Regions from separate parts of the Stenotrophomonas sp. 05L413 genome, predicted to be linked through region 3. Evidence: predicted binding sites of a transcription regulator. Region 3 holds the regulator's gene; each other region holds the start of a gene.
What was found. The regulator FliA, encoded in region 3, starts transcription of late flagellar genes. The targets are predictions, from matches to a motif close to TAAAGTTTNNCNNNCNNNGGCCGATAA.
Positions count from the first base shown of each region.

Region 1: the regulator FliA is predicted to act here: its motif matches at 1,336-1,362, upstream of AC1DIQ_RS10365 (GGDEF domain-containing protein).
Region 2: the regulator FliA is predicted to act here: its motif matches at 1,318-1,344, upstream of AC1DIQ_RS00035 (methyl-accepting chemotaxis protein).
Region 4: the regulator FliA is predicted to act here: its motif matches at 1,479-1,505, upstream of flgM (flagellar biosynthesis anti-sigma factor FlgM).

Region 1 covers NZ_JBFTOL010000004.1:241,448-244,651, reverse strand. The annotation lists gene AC1DIQ_RS10375 (tryptophan 2,3-dioxygenase) at 1-575, opposite strand, end outside; gene AC1DIQ_RS10370 (NAD-dependent epimerase/dehydratase family protein) at 647-1,285, opposite strand; gene AC1DIQ_RS10365 (GGDEF domain-containing protein) at 1,418-2,980, shown strand; gene AC1DIQ_RS10360 (RNA polymerase sigma factor) at 3,026-3,204, shown strand, end outside.
Region 2 covers NZ_JBFTOL010000001.1:3,036-6,239, reverse strand. The annotation lists gene AC1DIQ_RS00040 (PAS domain S-box protein) at 1-1,277, shown strand, start outside; gene AC1DIQ_RS00035 (methyl-accepting chemotaxis protein) at 1,558-3,204, shown strand, end outside.
Region 3 covers NZ_JBFTOL010000010.1:27,036-30,239, reverse strand. The annotation lists gene AC1DIQ_RS18575 (chemotaxis protein CheA) at 1-433, opposite strand, end outside; gene AC1DIQ_RS18570 (protein phosphatase CheZ) at 439-1,053, opposite strand; gene cheY (chemotaxis response regulator CheY) at 1,053-1,445, opposite strand; gene AC1DIQ_RS18560 (RNA polymerase sigma factor FliA) at 1,462-2,208, opposite strand; gene AC1DIQ_RS18555 (MinD/ParA family ATP-binding protein) at 2,205-3,092, opposite strand; gene flhF (flagellar biosynthesis protein FlhF) at 3,079-3,204, opposite strand, start outside.
Region 4 covers NZ_JBFTOL010000002.1:12,704-15,907, reverse strand. The annotation lists gene AC1DIQ_RS04885 (ATP-binding protein) at 1-725, opposite strand, end outside; gene AC1DIQ_RS04880 (flagellar protein FlgN) at 810-1,142, opposite strand; gene flgM (flagellar biosynthesis anti-sigma factor FlgM) at 1,145-1,447, opposite strand; gene flgA (flagellar basal body P-ring formation chaperone FlgA) at 1,557-2,204, opposite strand; gene AC1DIQ_RS04865 (chemotaxis protein) at 2,310-3,204, shown strand, end outside.

The DNA.
Region 1 (3,204 bases), on a different contig from region 3:
CAGTCCCGCCCCTGATAGCCGGCCGGGACCGGATGGCCGAAGCGGGCCAGGTAGCGCAGGAACTCCTCGTACAGGCTGGGGGCATCAAGCACCTCCTGCAGCTGGGCCTGGCCGGCCGGGTCATGCGAGAACACCTGCAGCATCTGCGCGTTCTTGTTGCCCAGCAGGAACTCGATGTAGCGGTACTGCAGCGACTGGAAGCCCGAGGACGGGCCCAGCACATCGCGGAAACCCATGTACTCCGAAGGGGTCAGCGTCTCCAGCACCGACCACTGCTCGGTCAGCTGGCGCAGCACCTGCTTGCTGCGCGCCAGCACCTTGCGGCACTGCCAGACCTCGTCGCGCTGCAGGAAGCCGATCGCCGCGCGCAGCTCGTGTGCCAGCAGCTTCAGCCACAGCTCGGAGGTCTGGTGCTGGATGATGAACAGCATTTCGTCGTGGTGCGGCGGGTTGGACAGCGGCTGCTGGGCCGACAGCAGCTGATCCAGGCGCAGGTAGCCGCCGTAGGTCAGCCGCCCCTCCAGATCGGTGTGGATACCAGCTTCGAGATCGCGTTGGTTCTTGTCGACGGACATGGCAGGGACCGCTAAAGGGGCTGAAAGGGTAGCGCAGTGGCCGGGGGGCCGCGCATCCGGCCGTCAGCGGCTCAGCGCGCCGCCAGATCGGCCGAACCCACGATCCTGACGCCGGGCGTCGGCACCAGCGCCGCCTCAACCAGCGCGGCGGCAATCGTCCCGGCCGGATTGATCCGCCAGGCGCGCGGCAGGACCGGACCGAGCACCCCCAGCACCACGCTGGCCAGATGCTCGCCGGTGCGCCGCTCGGCACGTTCGCCGCCGATCAGTCCGGGCCGGACCAGGGTCAGCGAAGGGTAGCCCAGCTCCCGCAGGTCCTGCTCCAGCCGGCCTTTGACCTGGTTGTAGAAGAGCCGCGCGCCCGCATCGGCGCCCATCGCCGAGTTCAACGCGAAGGCATGCGCGCCGCGGGCGCGTGCCTGCTGTGCCACGGCCAGCGGAAAATCATGGTCGACCCGTGCGAACGCCTCCTGGCTGCCGGCCTGTTTGATCGTCGTACCGAGCGCGCAGATCACGGCATCCACCGCCCACCAGTCGGCCTCGCCCGGCAACTGTGCGAAGTCCACCACCGGGTTGAGCAGCGCTGCATCCGTGGTATCCAGCGCGCGGCGGGTCGGGGCGATCACCGCATCGCAACGGGGGTCGTCCAGTAGTTGCCGCAGCACATGACTGCCGACCAGTCCGGTCGCCCCCACCAGCATCACCTTCATCGCACTCTCCTGCCGTCGCCGTGCTTACCATCCTGCCATGCATGACCGGTTCAAGGCCGGCCCCACTGCGCCGATACTGTTCCCACCTCTCCACCGCTCCGGCTCCGGCCGTGCCCTGCAAGGATCTGCCGCATGACGGACCCGCACGACGCTCCCCCCAGCCCCGGCACCGCCGTCGGGCGGCTGCTGTCGCGGCGGCAGAGCGTGGGCACAGCGGTGGAGGCCGCCAGCGAGCCGGCGCCCGGCCCCAAGGGGGGCAGCAGCGCGATGCTGCAACGGTTGTTCGCCGGCATCGATGCGCCCGAGCCGCTGCTGGCCGCGTTCGCCAATGGCATGTCCACCCTGCCCGGCGAGCTGGGCGACATGGGCCTGCGCCTGCAGTCGGCGCAGCGCAGCGCGGATTGGGTCAGCTATGGCCGCGCGATGCGCCAGCTGATCGACAAGTACATCCGCACCATCGAACAGGAAACCCCGGATGGCCAGCCCGACAGCCTGCGCCTGCGCGAGCTGCTGCGGCATACCGTCGGGGTGACCGTGGCCAGCCTGCTGCAGAACATGCCCGAGCTGCGCGAGGAGCCGGTGCAGCTGGCCGGTGAACTGCGCCACTGGCATCCCGGCCAGCCGCTGCAGCCGATCGAACAACGGCTGCGCGAGCTCTCGCACCAGATCGGCGTGCGCAGCGATGGCTGGCAGGAACAGCAGGAGCTGTTGCTGAGTCTGTTCGATCTGCTGTTGGACAACATCAGCGAGCTGCTGGATGACAGCAGCTGGCTGCACGGCCAGGTCCACGCGGTGCGTTCGCTGATCGGCGGCCCGCTGGATCGCGATTCGGTCGAACAGGCGCGCGCCAACCTGCGCGAGGTGATCTACAAGCAGGGGCTGCTCAAGCAGGGCATCGTCGAATCCAAGGCGGCGATGAAGAACGTCATGGGGGGCTTCATCGAGCGCCTGGACGGCATGGCGGTGAGCACGGGCGAATACCATGACCGGATCAGCAGCTACGCGCTGGCCCTGAAGGAAGCGCGCAGCATCGCCGACCTCAACCAGTTGCTGCAGGACGTGCTGCAGGACACCGGCCGGGTGCAGGATCAGGCCCTGCAGGCGCGCGACCACCTGGGCAATGCACGCCGTGAAGTGGAACAGGCCGAACAGCGCATCGCCGAGCTGGAGCAGGAGCTGCGCGAGGTCTCCGGGTTGATCCGGACCGATCCGCTGACCGGTGCGCTCAACCGCCGCGGTCTGGATGAGCTGCTGGAGCGCGAACTGGCGCGTGCCGCCCGCCACGGCCATCCGCTGGCGCTGGCCCTGCTGGACCTGGACGATTTCCATCAGACCAATACCCTGCATGGCCATGCAGGTGGCGATGCGGTGCTTCGCCACCTGGTGACCGTCTGCCAGCTGCACCTGCGCAGCAGCGATGCCATCGCCCGGCTCGGCGGCGATGAGTTCGTCCTGCTGCTGCCGGAAACACCTGCAGCGGACAGCATGTCCACCCTGCTTCGGCTGCAGCGCTCGTTGGCGCAGCGGCCGCTGCCGCTGGACGAACAGCGCGTGCCGGTGCATTTCAGCGCCGGGCTGGCGCAATGGCAGCCGGGCGAGCCAGCCGAGGCGCTGCTGCGGCGTGCCGATGCGTCGCTGTATGCGGCCAAGCGGGTCGGCAAGAACCGCGTACTGGCGGCCGAGCCACCGCGCTGAGCCCGCGCCCGTGATATTCCGCGCACCGGCGCGAATCACCCGGGTATGGACATGACACGGCCCGCTACCGACATTGATCTGCGCCCGCGCTTCGCCGCGCTGCTGGAGCAGCACCGCGGCATCGTGCTGAAGGTGGCGCGCGGCTATTGCCGCCACCCCGAGGATCGGCTCGATCTGGTCCAGGAGATCAGCGTGCAGGCGTGGGCGGCATTCGAGGAATTCGA
Region 2 (3,204 bases), on a different contig from region 3:
TGGCCCTGGTATCGCTGGAAGGGCGCTGGCTGGACGTCAACGATTCGCTGTGCGGCATCCTCGGCTACACCCGTGCCGAACTGCTGCAGATCGATTTCCAGACGCTGACGCATCCGGACGATCTGCATACCGATCTGGCCCTGCTCGGCGACCTGCTGGCCGGGCGCCGCGAGCATTACCACATGGAGAAGCGTTACCTGGGCAAGGCCGGCAACCTGGTCTGGGGGCGGCTGTCGGTGTCGCTGGTGCGCACGGAAAATGGCGAGCCGCTGCATTTCGTTTCGCAGATCCAGGACGTGACCGCCCAGCGGCTCAGCGGCCAGCAACTTCGCGAATCCGAGCAGCGCACCCGCGTCACGTTGGATGCGGTGGCCGACATGGTGCTGACCCTGGACCTGCACGGCGGCATCCAGTACGCCAACGCCGCGGCCACCCGCGCGCTGGCCGGGGAGGGCGCTGGGGCCCTGGCGGGCAGCCAGCTGCAGGAGGTGATGGAGCTCACGACCGAATACGCGCCGCGCTCCCCGCTGGATGTGGCCGTGCTGCTCGACCCGGACAGCAATGCGGTCGACCTGCATTCGGACCTGCTGTTGTCAGTGGGGGCGCATCTGCTGCCGGTCGACCTGACCCGCGCCTGGCTGCGCGATGAAAACGGCCAGACCACCGGCGCGGTCTGGGTGATCCGTGACGTCACCCAGCAGCGTGCGCGCCAGCGTGAAGCCCGGCATCTGGCCGAAATCGATCCGCTGACCGAGCTGAGCAACCGGCGCGGCTTCGAAGCGCACCTGCAGCAGGCCATCACCCGGGTCGCGCGGACCGGGCAGTCGGCCTCGTTGATGTATATCGACCTGGACCACTTCAAGCCGGTCAACGATACCCATGGCCATCTGGCCGGCGATGCCGTGCTGTGGGCGGTGGCCAGCGTGCTGCGGCACGGCGTGCGCGATTCGGACATCGTGGCGCGCTTGGGGGGCGACGAGTTCGCGGTGATCCTGGCCGGCTGTTCGCTCAAGCGTGCCCGCCGCATCGCCAGCGATCTGCTCGAGGCGATGCGGGGGTTGTCGATCCCCTGGGACCAGCGGCGGTTGAGTGTGGGTGCCAGCATCGGCATCGCGCCATTGTTCGGGGGCATGAGCGTGGATGACGCGGTCGCCGCGGCCGATGCACAGTGCTACCGGGCCAAAGCGATGGGACGCGACAACGTCCAGGTGGAGGCCGACGCGCTCGGGGCCGTGGATCCCCTCGACGCCCTGGATGCGAGCGAAAGTGGCGAATGAGCACGGCCGGCCCTGCGCGGCGCCGGCCCGATGGTCGCCCTAAAGGTTTCAGAATCTCCGCCGTTATATGACTCGCAGTTGCTGCCCGTCTGCTCACGTGGATATCTGGCCGTACACCTTTTTTAAATGGTTCATGTTCGCCGGCCCGCCCGGTGTTTGAAGCCCATCGAAGTTGCGTCATCCCCACTGACGATCTTCGTGAGTCCCAGCCAACGGAATACCGCCACCGGGCCACCGCCCGGCGCTGACCTATTCGCTAACCGGACACCGAGGTCTAACGATGATTACTTCAGGCTTGCACACGCATGTGCCAGGTCGCGCCAGCGACGCCGACGCCGACGCCGGGTCGTTGTGGCGAACGCTCACGGCATGGTTCGTTTCCCGTCGCGCGGCCCATGGCAGCGCGGCATCGGCCGCGCTGCAACGGCAGGCCGAGCTCGAAGAGCAGATCAAGGCGCTGCATAGAGTCCAGGCCGTCATCGAGTTCCACCTCGATGGCACCATCGTGCATGCCAACGACAATTTCCTGCAGACACTGGGCTACACGCTGGAGGAGATCCAGGGCAGGCACCACGCCATGTTCGTGGATGCCGAGTATGCGAAGAGCGGGGAGTACCGGGACTTCTGGGCCAACCTGGGCCGCGGTGAGTTCGACGCCGGCCAGTACCGGCGGATCGGCAAGGGTGGACGCGAGATCTGGATCCAGGCGTCCTACAACCCGGTGTTCGACAGCAACGGACGACCGTACAAGGTCGTCAAGTTCGCGACCGACATCACCGCGCAGAAATTGCAGGCGGCCGACTTTGCCGGCCAGCTCGCCGCGATCAACACATCGCAGGCCGTGATCGAGTTCGACCTCGAGGGCCGCATCCTGGCCGCCAACGAGAACTTCCTCGCTGCCATGGGCTATGCACTGGAGGAGGTGCGCGGGCAGCACCATGCGATGTTTGCCGAACCGGCGTATCGCGAGAGCGCGCAATACCGTGCGTTCTGGGCAAAGCTCGGCCGCGGCGAGTACGATGCCGGCCAGTACAAGCGCATGGGAAAGGGCGGGCGCGAGGTCTGGATCCAAGCTTCGTACAACCCGATCTACGATATGAACGGACGGCCGTTCAAGGTGGTCAAGTACGCTACCGACATCACGGCCCAGGTGCGTGACTCCCTGGCGCTGCAGCAGGCCGTCGCGCAGACGCGTGAAGTGGTGGCGGCCGCGCAGGGTGGCGATCTGACCGGCCATATCGCCACCCAGGACAAGACCGGCCCGATCGCCGAGTTGTGCGAGGGCATCAATGCGCTGGTCGAAGCGATGGCCGGCATCATCACCCAGATCAAGCTGGCGGCCGACACCATCGCCGTGGGTGCCAGCGAGATCGCCGAAGGCAACAGCGACCTGTCCGTGCGCACCGAGCAGCAGGCGGCCTCGCTGGAGGAGACCGCCGTCTCGATGAAGGGGCTGACCGCAACCGTGCGGCGCACCGCGGACAACGCCCGCCAGGCCAATGAGCTGGCCGGTGGCGCGGTCGAGGTGGCGGCGCAGGGTGGCCACGTGGTGCAGGAGGTGGTCTCCACCATGTCGCTGATCAATGACTCCTCGCGGCGCATCGTCGACATCATCGGCGTGATCGACGGTATCGCGTTCCAGACCAATATCCTGGCCCTCAATGCCGCCGTCGAAGCGGCCCGTGCCGGCGAGCATGGCCGCGGCTTTGCGGTGGTCGCCTCGGAAATCCGCTCGCTGTCGCAGCGTTCTGCCGAAGCCGCCAAGGAGATCAAGCAGCTGATCGGCGACTCGGTGGAGAAGGTCGGGGCGGGCACGCGCCAGGTCGAAAGCGCGGGCCGCACCATGGACGAGATCGTGGTCAGCGTGAAACGCGTGAGCGATCTCATGGCCGACATCAGCGCGGCGGCCCAGCAGCAGAGCGAGGGC
Region 3 (3,204 bases):
TGATCATCTCGCCGCCGCTGGCCGTGGTGGCAGCCGCCGGCGCCGGCGTGGCCGGCCCGCTGACGTCGAACTGGGCGATCAGCTCCGGCGGGGCGTAGCCCGGCTCGGTCCCGGCCGAGACCGAATCCAGCATCGACTGCAGGTAATCCAGCGATTGCTGGGCCGCATCGAAGTGGTGGGCCTGCAGCGTGGCCTGGCCGGAGCGGGCCATGCCGAGGGTTTCCTCGGCGGCGTGGCACAGCTCGACCATCGCCTGGATGCCGAGGAAGCCGGCACCGCCCTTGAGCGTGTGGAAGCCACGGAACACGGCGTTGAGCTGGTCGGCATCCTGGGGCGCCTGCTCCAGCGACACCAGCTGTTCGCCGAGGCGATCCAGGATTTCCTGGGCCTCGAGGATGAAGTCGGCAGCGATATCGTCTGGCACAGCACTCATGATCGTTACAGTCCCAGGTCCGAGAGCAGGTCGTCGGCGTCGTTCTGTGACACCGCATGGCGATCCAGGCCCTTCAGGGCCGGGCCGGCCAGGCCGTTGTTGTCGCGCTTGTTCTCGTCTTCCTGCGGGGGCAGGCCGAGCGCACCGAAGCCCTCATGCACGCGACGCACGATCCCGACCACGCGGCGGATGATCTGCCCGGTCAGGTCCTGGTAGCTCTGGGTCAGCGCGATTTCGGTGAGGTTGTGGCGGATCCGGTCCAGTTGCTGGCCCTGGTCGGGCGTCAACCCGTTGGCGCGCAGCTGTTCGGTGAGCGAGCGACATTCTTCGGCCAGGTCCAGCGTGCGGTGGGTGGCCTGTTCGGTCATCGCCACCACGTGGTCCAGGCGCGCGCAGGCGTCATCCAGCTCGCCGGCTTCGCTGGGCAGGCTGGGCAGTTCGCCCAAGGCCTGGCCGAGCTCGCGGGCCAGGCGGTTCAGGCCGGCCATCATCGGCTGCGTGCGCAGCGCGGCGAGGGCGTCGATTTCCCGGCGCCAACCGGCTTCGTCACCGCTTTCCAGCGCGGCCAGGGCATCCTGCAGGCGCTGCACCAGCGCGGATTTGTCGCTCAGGGTTTCCATCAGGCGCTCGCCGCCAGGCGTTCGAAGATCTTGCCGAGCTTTTCTTCCAGGGTCTGGGCGGTGAACGGCTTGATGATGTACCCGTTCACGCCGGCCTGCGCCGCTTCAATGATCTGCTCGCGCTTGGCTTCCGCGGTCACCATCAGCACCGGCAGCGTCTTGAGCTTGGCGTCGGCACGCACGGCCTTGAGCAGGTCGATGCCGGTCATGACCGGCATGTTCCAGTCGGTGACCACGAAATCGAACGGCTGGCTCTGCAACAGCGCCAGCGCGGCATGCCCGTCCTCGGCTTCGGCCGTATTGGTGAAGCCCAGATCGCCCAGCAGGTTCTTGACGATACGACGCATGGTCGAGAAGTCGTCGACGATCAGGATACGCATGTTCTTGTTCAAAGCACTTTCCTCGATTTCAATGGTTCTCGAGGCCGGCGTCTGCCGCCTCGAAGATCTTCAGCCGGCCCCGCAGGCGCAGCACGGCCTGGCCATGGATCTGGCACACGCGCGATTCGCTGACACCCAACACGGCGCCGATCTCTTTCAGGTTCAGTTCCTGCTCGTAGTACAGCGACAGCACCAGCTGTTCGCGCTCGGGCAGCAGGCCGATCGCGTTGCCCAGCTCACGCCCGAACTCGCCGCGTTCCAGCACCTGCTGCGGGGTCGGGCCGCCCTGGGCGACGGTGTCCAGCTCGCCCTGGTCCTCGATCCGCGATTCCAGGCTCAGCACCTGGCCCCGCGAGGCGTCTTCCATCAGGCGCAGGTAATCCGGCAGCGGCATGTCCATCGCGGCGGCCACTTCGGTGGCGCTGGCGGCACGGCCGGTGCTCTGCTCCAGGCGACGGATGGTCGCGGCGGCATCCCGGGCGCGGCGGTGCACCGAGCGCGGCACCCAGTCGCCACGGCGGATTTCATCGATCATCGAACCGCGGATGCGGATCGAGGCGTAGGTTTCGAACGAGGCGCCCTGGTCGGCGTCGTAGCTGCGCGAGGCCTCGATCAGGCCCATCATGCCGGCCTGGATCAGGTCGTCGACCTCCACGCTGGCTGGCAGACGTGCTGCCAGATGATGGGCGATGCGGCGGACCAGATCCGAGTGCTGGGCAATGCACTCGTTGGCCGCGGTCCGCTGGACTTCTTTGTATTGTGCTGCGCCCTTCATACCGTCACCCCGCGTTGCTTGAGGATGCGTTCCAGGAAGAATTCGACCCCGCCACGCGGCTCGGTCGGGGCCTGCCAGCGGGCGGTGCGGCGCGCGATCTCGGTCAGCGCCAGGGCGGCCGGGCTGGACGGGTAGGCCTTCACCACCGGCTGCTGGCGCTGCACCGACAGGCGCAGCCAGTCATCCTGCGGCACGCAGCCCAGGTAGTTCAGCGAGACATCGGCGAGGAACTTCTCGCAGACGCGGCTCAGCTTTTCGTACAGCACGCGGCCTTCGTTCGGGTCGCGCACCATGTTGGCCACCACCTGGATCCGGTCCACGCCGCGCTCGCGCGAGAGGACCTTGATCAGCGCGTAGGCGTCGGTGATCGAGGCCGGCTCATCGCAGACCACCACCACGGTGTCCTGTGCGGCCTGGCAGAAGGTCAGCACGCCATCGGTGATGCCGGCGGCGGTATCCACGATCATGATGTCCAGCTCGCGCTCGAGCTCGGAGAACACGTTGACCAGGCCGACGTGCTCGGCCGGCTGCAGCTCGGCCATGTGGCGGCGACCGGAGGCGGCCGGGACCACCAGCACGCCGCCGGGGCCTTCCATGATCACTTCTTCCAGCGTGCAGCGCCCGGCGACGAGGTCGGCCAGGGTCACCTTCGGCTGCAGGCCGAGGATCACGTCGATGTTGGCCAGGCCGAGGTCGGCATCCAGCAGCAGCGTGCGCTTGCCCATGTCCGCCAGCGCCACGGCCAGATTGGCCGAAACGTTCGTTTTGCCCACGCCGCCCTTGCCGCCGGTGACGGCGATGGTGCGGACCGGGCCCAGCGGCTGGCTTCGGGTAGCCGACAACGGGAAGGTCTTGGTCAGCTTGGCGTACTCACGCGACGGCATGGTTCAACTCCGGGTTGCAGGGCATATCGGCCGCGCGGCGCAAATCTTCAAGGCGAAGTGCAAGATTGGCCGCACTGGCACGGTGCAGGTCTTCAGGAACGTCCTGGCCATC
Region 4 (3,204 bases), on a different contig from region 3:
CGGGTCACCCGCTCGATGCCCTCGCGTGATTCGGCCATCAGCTGCGGCAGATCACGGCTGATGAAATCGATGTCGAAGCGTTGGCGGATGTCATCGATTTCCGGGATCAACGCCTTCGGATCTGGTGCCCGCAGGGCGCGCTCGTAGGCTTCGATCACGGTGAACAGGCTGCGCAGGTATTCCTGCAGGCTGCCGAGGTTGGAGTGCACATAACCGATCGGGTTGTTGATCTCGTGCGCCACACCAGCGGCGAGCTGACCGATCGAGGCCATCTTCTCCGACTGCAGCAGCTTTTCCTGGGTACCGTTGAGGCGCAGGTACGCCTGGCGCAGTTCGGCATGTCGCTGCTGCAGCTCGCGCTCGTAATCCTCTTGGCCTTCGATGCGGCGGAACAAGGCCAGATAGTGTCGCTGGCCGCCATCGTCGTGATGGTAGACATGGGCGATGACCATGCGCTCGCCGACCGGAAGGCTGCCGTTCCAGTGGCCGTTGAGGCGCGCCTGTTCCAGCGCATCCGGTGGCAGCAACTGGCGCAGCCATTGCGCTGGGGTCAGTTCGGCATCGCGCTCGGCCTGGCCGAGGATCTCGCTGACGGCGGCATTGGCCAGGGCCACGCTGCCATCCTCGCGGAACAGCAGCACGCCCTCCTTGATCCGTTCAAACAGGGCAAGCAGGACCGGATGCGGGGGCAACGGGGCGGTGACAAGGGCGGAAGTTACGGTCACGGTCACATCGAGGCGGCGGGAAACAGGCGCTCAATATACGCGGTGACGTTCACATCGGCAGCCTGGGGCCGCCAGATGGGGAGATCAGGCGACCGCGAGCGGCCGCCGGGTGTTGAGCGTGTGCGACTGGCCCTTGGCATCGTACGACGCGGCATCTTCGCTGCGGCCGAGCTGGCGCAATGCCCAGTTGACCTCGCGGCGGCGCCGTGAAAGCAGTACACCATTGGCACGGTTGCGCTCTGCCAGTTCCTGCACACGCTCGGCCTGGCCAAGCGGCAGCGCGGCTTCGAGTGCCCGCAACGCCTCCAGCTTGGCGCCGGTCGCGCGGATCAGGGCCTGCACGTCATGCTCGACCAATGCCTGGCGTTCGACGTCCAAGGCATCGCTGAGGCGCTGCAGCGGCTCGCTCATCGCCAGCTTCATCCCTGCAGCTGCTGGTCCAGCTCAAGCATGCGCGAGGCGATCGCGTCGGGATTGATCTTGTAGGTGCCGTTCTGCAGCGAGTCGCGCACGGCCTGGACACGGGCCGCGTCGATCGCCGGAGCCGTGGACAGTTCGCGCTGCATCGCCTGCAGGCTGGTGGCTTCGCCGGTCAGGCGCAGGCTGTCAGCGGCTTCCACCGGGCGGGCCGGGGCATCGGTGCTGACGCTCGGCTTGTTGCCGGGAGCGACGCTGCGCAGATGGGCGGTGGCCTGCAGGTTGCCGTCGATTTTCTGGCTCATGGAGTTGTCCTGGGAATGCGGTTCACAAGGGATAACGGCCGGTCGGGCGCCATCTTTAGGGGAATATTGCAGGTTTTACGGGAAATGTGGCCCGTATTCACAATCGTGTTCAGCGCGTCACTAAAACGTCACCGCTGGCTGCGACGGTGCCTTGCACGATCTTGCGGGACGACAGGTTCTCGACCGAGACCCGCTCATTCTCGCCGGCATCGGCCATGGCGCGCCCGGCCACCCGGACCTCCACCCCGCCCCGCCGCGACACCAGCGCGACACTGTCGCCCCGGCGCACCAGCCGCTGCGCGACCAGGTCATTGGCCGAGAGCAGACTGCCAGCACTGAGGGTCCTGCGCGCCACGCGGCCGACGGCGGCGGCCGGATCGGCCAATGCGGCGCCGGCGATCCGGGCCGCATCACGCTGGCCAGTAGTGATATCGGCCGCCGACAGGGTTTCTCCAGCGGCCACGCCCCGATTGAGGATCAGCACGGTCTGGTTGCGACGCACCTTTACCGGCACGAACAGGCGCCAGCCGCCTGCATCCGGGCAGCTGACTTCCACGGTACTGGTGCCGGTCGGCTGGGCCGCCAGCGGCTGACCGCAGGCAGGCAGGCGCAGCGCCGAATCCAGGGTGGTGTCGCCCTCGCTGCCGGCCGGCAAGGTGCCGAGCGCGGCCTGGCGGATGCTATCCACCGGCTGCCAACCACCGGCCGCCCAGGCGGGCGCCGCCAGCAGCAGCGCGGCAAAGACAAGAGATCGCATGGGCACTCCATGGGCAAGGAACATGCGCAGCACGATGCAAGCCCCATGCCGAACCGCCCTCTACGCGGCGCTCAAGTCACCGCCGCTCCCGCCGATACCAAGCCCATGTCTCATGACCTGCTCAACCGCATCGACCAGCGTACGCGCCTGGCCGGCCACAATCGTCTGGCCCTGCTGCTGTTCCGGCTGGGGGGACGTCAGCTTTTTGGCGTGAATGTGTTCAAGGTGCAGGAAGTCCTGCGGCGCCCGGATCTGTTCCAGGTGCCCGGGCTGCCCAGCCAGTTCGCCGGTGTGGCCGATGTGCGTGGCCGCTCGGTGCCGGTGCTGGACCTGGGCCTGGCGATCGGCCATCCCGAGCGTGAGCCCGATGCCGACAAGGCGCCGGGCTACCTGGTGGTGACCGAGTTCAACCGCTCCATCCAGGGCTTCCTGGTCAGCGGCGTGGAACGCATCGTCAACATCGCGGTGGAAGACATCCATCCGCCCCCGGAACTGGGTGCCGAATCGAGCTACCTGACGGCGGTGACCCGCTTCCAGGGTGAGCTTATCCAGGTGATCGACGTGGAAAGCGTGCTGGCCGACATCGCCGAGATCCGTGGCGAAGCGGTGCTGGACCCCTCCATGGCCTTGCCTCCCGATGCCCCGCCGATGCAGGTGCTGGTGGTGGACGATTCGCGCGTGGCCCGCCAGCAGATCCGCAGCGTGCTGGACCAGCTGGGGGTCGGGGCGACCCTGCTTTCAGACGGCAAGCAGGCGCTGGACCACCTGCTGCAGATCCACGCCTCGGGCGAAAACCCGGCCGAGCGCTACGCCATGGTGATCTCCGATATCGAGATGCCGGCGATGGATGGTTACACCCTGACGACGGAAATCCGGCGTCACCCGGGGCTGGCCGGCCTTTACGTACTGCTGCACACGTCCTTGTCGGGCGTGTTCAACAACGCGATGGTCGAACGGGTCGGCGCGAACGCCTTCGTGGCCAAGTACTCCCCGCATGAGC